Regions from separate parts of the Nonomuraea sp. CA-218870 genome, predicted to be linked through region 2. Evidence: riboswitches for the same ligand, from Rfam matches in the RefSeq annotation. Region 2 holds a riboswitch; the other holds the start of a gene.
The links. Region 2 has a riboswitch for thiamine pyrophosphate ahead of ACQEUU_RS03850 (purine-cytosine permease family protein). Riboswitches for the same ligand answer to the same signal wherever they lie in the genome.
Positions count from the first base shown of each region.

Region 1 (4,139 bases), 2.6 Mb from region 2:
TTCCTGATCCCCAGGCCGGAGCCGATCGGCGCGCCCAGCGGCATGACCGCCGCGCACCCCGCCAGCTCCAGCCGCCGGGCCAGCGCCGGGTCGTCGCCGATGTACGGCAGCACCACGAACCCGTCGGCCACCAGCCGCTCCGCCGCGTCGAACGTCTCGATCGGGTCGGGCAGCAGCGTCCGCTCGTCGGCGATGACCTCAAGCTTGACCCAGTTCGTCCCCAGCGCCTCGCGCGCCAGCCGCGCCGTCAGCACCGCGTCGCCCGCGGTGAAGCAGCCCGCCGTGTTGGGCAGCACCTTGATGCCGCGCCGGCGCAGCACGTCCAGCACCGACCCGCGGGCCCGCGGGTCCAGCCGCCGCATCGCCACCGTGGTCAGCTCGGTCCCGGACGCCTCCAGCGCCTGGTCCAGCACCTCCAGCGAGGGCGCGCCGCCGGTGCCCATGATGAGCCGGGAGGAGAACTTCTCGCCGGCGATGATCAGATCATCCACCTTGCACCGCCGTCAGCACCTCCACGCGGTCGCTGTCGCGCAGCGCCGTCGTCTCCCACGCGCCGCGCGTGACCACCTCGTCGTTCACGGCCACCGCCACGCCGGTGGCGGAGGCGGTCAGGGTCCGCACGGCCTGCCCCACGGTCATGTCCTCGGCCACCTCGTGGGCGACCCCGTTGATCATCACCTTCATGACACATCCCGAAATCTCGCCGGTGAGCACAGTGTCGCGAGGCCGGTCTCCTCGCCTTCCAAGATCGCAGTGGTGAGCGGCGCGAGCAGCACCCCGCCGCGATGGTGGCCGGTCGCCAGCACCAGGCCAGGGGTGCCGCCCGGCCCGATGACCGGCAGGTTGTCCGGCGTGCCCGGACGCAGCCCCGCCACCACGTCGGCCACCTCCAGCTCCGTCACGCCGGGCACCAGCTCCCTGGCGTCGCGGAGCAGCTCGTACACCCCGCCCGCGGTCACCCGGGTGTCGAACCCCAGCTCCTCCTGCGTGGCGCCGACCACCAGCTCCCCGTCGCCGCGGGGCACCAGGTAGACCGGGTTGCCGTGCACGCTCCCGCGCACGCACCGGCCCAGCAGCGGCCGCGGCGACCGCAGGCGCAGGATCTGGCCCTTCACCGGCCGTACCGGCACCTCGGCCAGCTCCCCGCTCCACGCCCCCGCCGCCACCACCACCCGCTCGGCGGCCAGCGTCCCGCTCCCCGCCGCCGGCGGGGCCAGCCGTACGCCCACCACCCGGTCACCGTCGCGCGCCAGCTCCGTCACCCGGGCGCGCACCACCGGGACGCCGAGCCGGTCCAGTGCGGCCAGCAGCGCCGCGGTCACGCGGCGCGGGTCCACCCAGGCGTCGGTACGGGCCAGCAGCCCGCCGCGGACGGACGGCGCCAGCATGGGCTCCAGCCGCCGGCACTCGCGCCCCGTCAGCCGCTCGACCGGCAGCCCCAGCTTCTCCATGAACCGGGCCTGCTCGTCGAGCATCGCCAGGTCGTCGGGCCCGAACGCGACGTCCAGCGTCCCGTCGTCCCGCAGGTCCAGCCCGGCCCGCGCGGCCGCCAGCCACTGGGCCGCCTCTCCCGAGCCCTCAAGCCCCGCGAACGCCGCCCCGGCCCGCTCGTCCGCGCGGGGCACGGTCGCTGGGGCGGACGGGGTGAGCCCCGCGTCGGCGGCGAGGGCGGCGGCGAAGGCGGGCCAGCGGCGCAGGGACGCGGCGCCCAGGCGGAGCAGGGGTTCCTCGGTGTAGGTGACCTCGCTGATCGGGGCCAGCATGCCCGCCGCCGCGTAGGAGGCGCCGGTGGCGGGGGACGGGTCCACCACCACGACCTCGCGCCCCCGCCTGGCCAGCCGCCAGGCGATGGACAGGCCGACGATGCCGCCTCCGACGATCACATCCATGTCCGCTCCCTTCGCCGGCATGATCCGGATCAGGTGTCTTGCGGTCGAAGGCCCGGTCAAGCCTTCCTCTCAGCCCGGTGACGGCCGGACTCCCGCGCGTCGTGCACCACCACCCTACGACCTCCGGCAGCGGGACGACACGCCGGAGTCCCCCGTACGCCCGCGCACCGTTCCGGGGACCGCGCGAAGGCGAACAGCCGCCGCACCGCGACCAGGCGGCGAGGTGGAGCGCCAGGTGGGGGTGGAACCGGGGCTCGGCGCGACGGCGCCGGGCGGCCCCCGTTATGGTCGCTTACGTGAATCATGTCGTGGTGGTGGGAGCCGGACTGGCCGGCGTGCGGAGCGTCGAGGCGCTGCGCGCACGCGGGTTCGGCGGCAGGGTCACGCTGATCGGCCAGGAGCGGCACCGGCCCTACGACCGGCCGCCCCTGTCGAAGGCCGTGCTGGCGGGCGACGCCGACTCCAGCTTCGTCGACTCCGACCTGGCGGCGCTCGAAGCCGACTTCTGGCCGGGCGTCACCGCCAAGAGGCTGCGCGAGGGCGTCGTGGAGACGACCGAGGGCGAGCTGGGTTACGACGGGCTGGTCATCGCCACCGGCGCCGAGCCCGTCAGGCTGCCCGGCGACGGACCCCAGCACGTGCTGCGCACCCTCGACGACGCGCTGGAACTGCGGGCCCTGCTGGTGCCCGGCGCCCGGGTGGCGGTCATCGGCGCGGGCTGGATCGGCGCCGAGGTGGCCACCGCCGCCCGCCGGGCCGGCTGCGCGGTCACCGTGATCGAGGCGGGCCCGGCGCCGCTCACGCACGCCGTCGGCGCCGAGGTCGGCGCCCGCACCCGATCCTGGTACGACGGCATCGACCTGCGCCTGGACACGATGGTCGCCTCCGTCGAGGAGGGCGGCGTGGCGCTGGTCGACGGCGGGTTCGTGGAGGCGCACGTGGTGGTGACCGGCATCGGCGTCCGCCCGGCCGTCGAGTGGCTCGCCGACGCCGACCTCGACCTGCACAACGGCGTCGTCACCGACGAGCACCTGCGCACGTCGCTGCCGAACGTGGTCGCCGTCGGCGACTGCGCCGCCTGGTGGTCGCGCCGGTTCGGCAGGCGGCTGCGGGTCGAGCACTGGGACACCGCGCTGGGCGCGCCCGAGGTGGCCGCCGCGACCCTGCTGGGCGAGGAGGCGGTGTACGACCCGGTCCCGTACTTCTGGTCGGAGCAGTTCGGCCACATGGTGCAGTACGCGGGCCACCACCCCGCCGGAGAGCGGCTGGTCCACCGGGGAGAGGTGACGGGCAAGTGGTCGGCCTGCTGGCTCACCGCCGACGACACCCTCGCGGCGGTGCTGGCCGCCGACCGGCCGCGCGATCTGGTCCAGGGCCGCCGGATCATCGAAGCGGGTCACCGTCTGGACACGGAACGCCTGGTAGATCCGGACGTGCCCCTACGGGATTGTGTTGTTTGAGCAAGCACGGCGTGTGGTAATTGTGGTTTCGTGACGCTTTCTGTTGCACAGATCGACCGGGAGACCGACGCCCTCGTCGACGAGTGGCTCACTCTCCCCGAAGTGGCCGACCGCATGGGTCTCACCCTGGGCCGGGCCAAGCAGCTCCTCAAGGATCACAAGCTCCTCGGCGTGCGCCGGGGCAGCGGCGGGCCACAGGTGCCCGCGGTGTTCCTCGACGGGCGTGAGGTGATGAAGGGATTGCCGGGCACACTCACCGTCCTCCAGGACGCGGGCTACGACGACGTCGAAGCGCTGCGCTGGCTGTTCACCCCGGACGACTCGCTGCCGGGCTCGCCCGTCCAGGCGATCAGGGCCGGCCGTCACACCGAGGTCAAGCGGCGTGCCCAGGCCCTCGCTTTCTGACGCCCGCCTCTACCTCTGCACCGACGGCCGGCGCGACCGCGGCGACCTCGCCGAGTTCCTCGACGCGGTGCTCGCCGGCGGCGTGGACATCGTCCAGCTCCGCGAGAAGGGGCTGGAGGCCCGCGAGGAGCTGGAGCTCCTCGAGGTGTTCCGCGACGCCTGCGATCGCCACGGCCGGCTGCTGGCGGTCAACGACCGGGCCGACATCGCCTACGCCGCCCGGCCCGACGTGCTCCACCTGGGGCAGGACGACCTTCCCGTGACGGTCGCGCGAGAGATCCTCGGCGACGACATCGTCATCGGCAGGTCCACCCACTCCCTCGCCGAGGCGTCCGCCGCGGCGGTGGAGGAGGGCGTCGACTACTTCTGCTGCGGCCCCGTCTGG
Region 1 is NZ_JBNJMN010000001.1:3,367,933-3,372,071, forward strand. It holds gene ACQEUU_RS16310 (thiazole synthase) at 1-491, opposite strand, end outside; gene thiS (sulfur carrier protein ThiS) at 484-684, opposite strand; gene ACQEUU_RS16320 (FAD-dependent oxidoreductase) at 681-1,889, opposite strand; TPP riboswitch at 1,879-1,995, opposite strand; gene ACQEUU_RS16325 (NAD(P)/FAD-dependent oxidoreductase) at 2,186-3,349, shown strand; gene ACQEUU_RS16330 (Rv2175c family DNA-binding protein) at 3,380-3,754, shown strand; gene thiE (thiamine phosphate synthase) at 3,732-4,139, shown strand, end outside.
Region 1: another riboswitch for thiamine pyrophosphate. It lies ahead of ACQEUU_RS16320 (FAD-dependent oxidoreductase); the one in region 2 lies ahead of ACQEUU_RS03850 (purine-cytosine permease family protein).

Region 2 (4,139 bases):
GGTCGACACCTACGCCGACCCGGGGTTCGCGGCGCTGACCGAGCGGATCGCCCGGATGCTCGACGAGGCGGACCCCGACCCGGCCGTGGCCGAGGCGAGGTTCCGGGAGGGGATGGCGCACGAGCTGGCGTTCTGGGACGTGCCGTAGCGCCCGCGTAGGCTGGAGGGCATGCCGGAGCTTCCCGAGGTCGAGTCGCTCACCGCGTTCCTGCGCGAGCGGGCGGTCGGACGCGTGATCGCGGGCGTCGACGTGCCGGGCGTGCAGGCGCTCAAGACGTTCGACCCGCCGGTGAGCGCGCTGGGCGGGCTGGCCGTCACGGGCGTGACCAGACACGGCAAGTTCCTCGATCTCGACTGCGACGGCCTCCACCTCGTCATCCACCTGGCCCGGGCGGGCTGGCTGCGCTGGCGTGAGGACCTCTCGGGCGCCAGGCCGGTCCGTCCGGGCAAGGGCCCGCTGGCCGTACGGGTGCGGATGGCGGCCGACGCCGAGGGGCTCGCGCCGGGGTTCGAGCTGACGGAGGCGGGCACGCAGAAGCGCCTGGCCGTCTACGTGGTGAGGGACCCGGAGGAGGTGCCGGGGATCGCCGCGCTCGGGCCCGACCCGCTCGACCCGTCCTTCGACGTGGCCGCGCTCAAGCGGATCCTCGGCGGCAACCGCACCCAGGTCAAGGGCCTGCTGCGCGACCAGAAGGTCATCGCGGGCATCGGCAACGCCTACTCCGACGAGGTGCTGCACGCCGCGAGGATGTCACCGTTCAAGATCGCTTCGACGCTGACCGACGCGCAGGTCGCCGACCTGCACGAGGCGATCGTGACCACGCTGCGCGAGGCGGTCGAGCGGGCCCGCGGCCTGGCGGCCAAGGACCTCAAGGCGGAGAAGAAGTCGGGGCTGCGCGTGCACAACCGCGCCGGTCAGCCGTGTGACGTGTGCGGCGACACGATCCGCGAGGTGTCGTTCGCCGACTCCGCGCTGCAGTACTGTCCCACCTGCCAGACCGGCGGCAAGCCGCTGGCCGACCGCCGCATGTCCAGGCTGCTCAAGTAGGGTCGCGGCGTGTGCCGAGCACGGCGCGCGGCAGGGGAGAATGGGCCCATGACGGTTCCCGAGGTCGAGGTCCGCGACGTGCCCGAGGACGCCTACCTGCTCGACGTGCGCGAGCAGGACGAGTGGGTGGCGGGTCACGCGCCCGAGGCGGTCCACATCCCGATGACGCAGATCCAGGCGCGGGTCGAGGAGGTGCCGTCCGGCCGCCCCGTCTACGTCGTGTGCCGCGTCGGAGGCCGCTCGGCGCAGGTCGCGGCCTGGCTCAACCGGCTCGGCCGGGAGGCGATCAACGTCGCCGGCGGCATGCAGGCCTGGGAGTACGACAAGCGCCCCATGGTCAGCGAGACGAACCTGCCGCCCGTGGTCGCCTGACTCCGCCGCTGGCCCAAATCCGACCAATAGGGCATCATGGGGGCGCGTGCCGGAGGTGATCTCCGGCCGCGTTCGACCCACCGCGGGAGCTCGGGGCAACCGGGCTGAGAGGGCAGCTACCGCCGCTGCCGACCGCATGAACCTGTCCGGGTAATGCCGGCGTAGGGAGTGCGCGATGCCGCATGCCGTCCACGGCGACGAAGTTCCGCTGACCCTGGAGGGCACGCCGCCCAAGACCCTCGGCGTGCTCGACCAGGGCGCGCTCTGGGCCAACCTGGCGGTCAGCCTGCTGGGCTTCTCCGGGGCGCTGTTCCTGATCGACCCGCTCGGCGGCGCGCCGCTGTCGCTGACGGCCGCGCTGGCCGCCACCGTCGTCGGCAGCCTGATCGGCACGACCATGGTGGGCCTGGCGGCCATCCCCGGCACGCGGACCGGGCAGCCCGCGATGGTGCTGCTGCGCGGGCTGTTCGGGGCGCGGCTGTCGTACGTGCCGACCGGGCTCAACATCATCCAGATGGTCGGCTGGGGCGCGTTCGAGCTCTGGGTCATCGCCCAGGGCGCCCTGGCCATCTTCGGCGACACGGTCCCGTACCCGGTCTGGGTGATCGTCGCCGGGGTGATCACCACCGTGCTGAGCGTCTGGCCGCTGGGCGCCGTCCGGCTGATCAGGCGCTACATCACGGTCCTGGTGATCATCGCGATGGTCTGGTTCGCGGTGCAGTTCCTGGGCGACGCCCAGCCGCGGACCGGCGGGTCCTGGGAGGCGTTCGCCCCGGCCGTCGACTACGTGATCGCGCTGTCGGTGTCGTGGGTGCCGCTGGCCGCCGACTTCGCCCGCCACTCCAGGTCCAGCCGGGCGGCCTTCACCGGCGTGGTCGGCGGCTACACGCTCGCCCAGGTGGCCTGCCTGGCGCTGGGCGTGTACGCGGTCGCGATCGCCGGCGCGCAGGCGGTGGCGGCCGACAGCACCGCGGTGTTCGGGCCGTTCGTGGCGGCGCCGCTGGGCGCGCTGTTCTTCGCGGTCCTGGTGCTGCGCGAGGCCGACCAGTCGTTCGCCAACGTCTACTCGACGACCGTCTCGCTGCAGAACCTCATGCCGCGCGTCGACCGGCGGATCATCAGCACGGTCATCGGCCTGCTCACCATCGCCATCGCGCTGGTGGTGGACGTGACCTCCTACGGCGCGTTCCTGGGCGTGATCGGCGCGGTGTTCGTGCCCATGTTCGCGGTGCTGGCCGTCGACTACTTCCTGCTCGGCGGCTCGGCCCGGTGGAACACCGCCGCCGACGCCCCCGCCCGCTGGTCGATGCTGGCGCCGTGGGCGCTCGGGTTCGCCGCGTACTGGCTGACCACCTCCACCCCGACCGTCGCGCCCTGGGACGGCTTCTGGGCCGGGGTGCGCGAGGCCGTCGGCTTCACCAGGGAGCCGTGGATGAACGGCGCGCTCGGCGCGGCCATCGTCGCGGCCCTGGTGACGCTGCTGATCGGGCTGGTCAGGCGCCGCGCCGCTCGACGGTGAGCAGGTGCCGCCTCGCGGCGGCGCCGCCCGCGTAGTCGCCGGGCTCGTCGTCGTCGCGCACCACCCGGTGACACGGCACGATCACGCACACGGGGTTGGCGCCGAGCGCGTTGCCGACCGCGCGCAGCGCCCGCGGCCTGCCGATGAGCTCGCCGACGCGGGCCGGCGTCGTGGTCGTGCCGTACGGGATCGCCATCGTCTTCTGCAGCACCGTACGGGCGAACGGGGTGGCCAGGGACAGGTCGACCCGGGTGGAGAAGGCGCGCAGCCGGCCGGAGAAGTAGGCGTCGAGCTCGCGGCGCACCGGGTCGAGCCGCCGGGCGTCGTTGCCGATGAGCCTGCCCACCTGCTTGGCCACCCGTGCGAACACGACGTTCTCGTCCTCGTAGCTGCAGGAGACGAGGCCGCGGGCGGTGACCGCGAGCACCAGCCGGCCCACCGCGCCGTCGTAGGTGCCGAACGCGATGTCGGGCGGGCCGTCGCCGCGATAGGTGTCGGACGTCGCCCGCAGAAGGGCATCCAGGTCGCCCGACACGTCTTCACCTCCACCCGTACGAACAGCCGTGACCGCAGCGTATCGGACGGATCGCCCGACGCGGGCGCCACGCCGCGGGCACTATGGAGTCGTGGGGGACGCAAGGGCTGCGAGTGACGACGAGATGGTCCGGGCGGTGCTCGACAGCTCGCCCAACGCCGTGGTCGCGATCGACAGGGACCAGACGGTCCTGGTGTGGAACGCCGCCGCCGAGGCGCTCTTCGGCTGGCCCGCGGCCGACGTGCTGGGCCGCCGGGCGCCGATCGTGCCCGAGGAGCTGGCGGCCGAGCACCACGCGGCCCTGGAGCGCGTCCGCACCGGCGAGCAGGTGTCGCTGCGCACCAAGCGGGCGCGCGCCGACGGCGCCGTGCTGGACGTACGGGCCGACATCAGCGCGCTGCGGACGGGCTGCGCGACGGCCGGGTACGTCTGCGTCTACCACCTGGTGCGGGCCGGCAGCGCCGCCGAGCACCGGATGGCGCGCCGGGCCAGGCTGGTGCGCAGGCTCACCGACGTGGTCGGCGACATCAACGCCGAGCTGGAGCTGCCCGCCGTGCTCGACCGCATCTCGGCCAGCCTCACCGAGCTGACGGGGGCCGACGCGGGCGGGTTCGTGCTCATCGAGGGCGAGCGGTTGCGGCTGGTCAGCATCTACCGGCTGCCGC
Region 2 is NZ_JBNJMN010000001.1:771,415-775,553, forward strand. It holds gene ACQEUU_RS03835 (TenA family protein) at 1-148, shown strand, start outside; gene ACQEUU_RS03840 (Fpg/Nei family DNA glycosylase) at 170-1,048, shown strand; gene ACQEUU_RS03845 (rhodanese-like domain-containing protein) at 1,097-1,420, shown strand; TPP riboswitch at 1,493-1,605, shown strand; gene ACQEUU_RS03850 (purine-cytosine permease family protein) at 1,596-2,939, shown strand; gene ACQEUU_RS03855 (methylated-DNA--[protein]-cysteine S-methyltransferase) at 2,914-3,474, opposite strand; gene ACQEUU_RS03860 (PAS domain S-box protein) at 3,599-4,139, shown strand, end outside.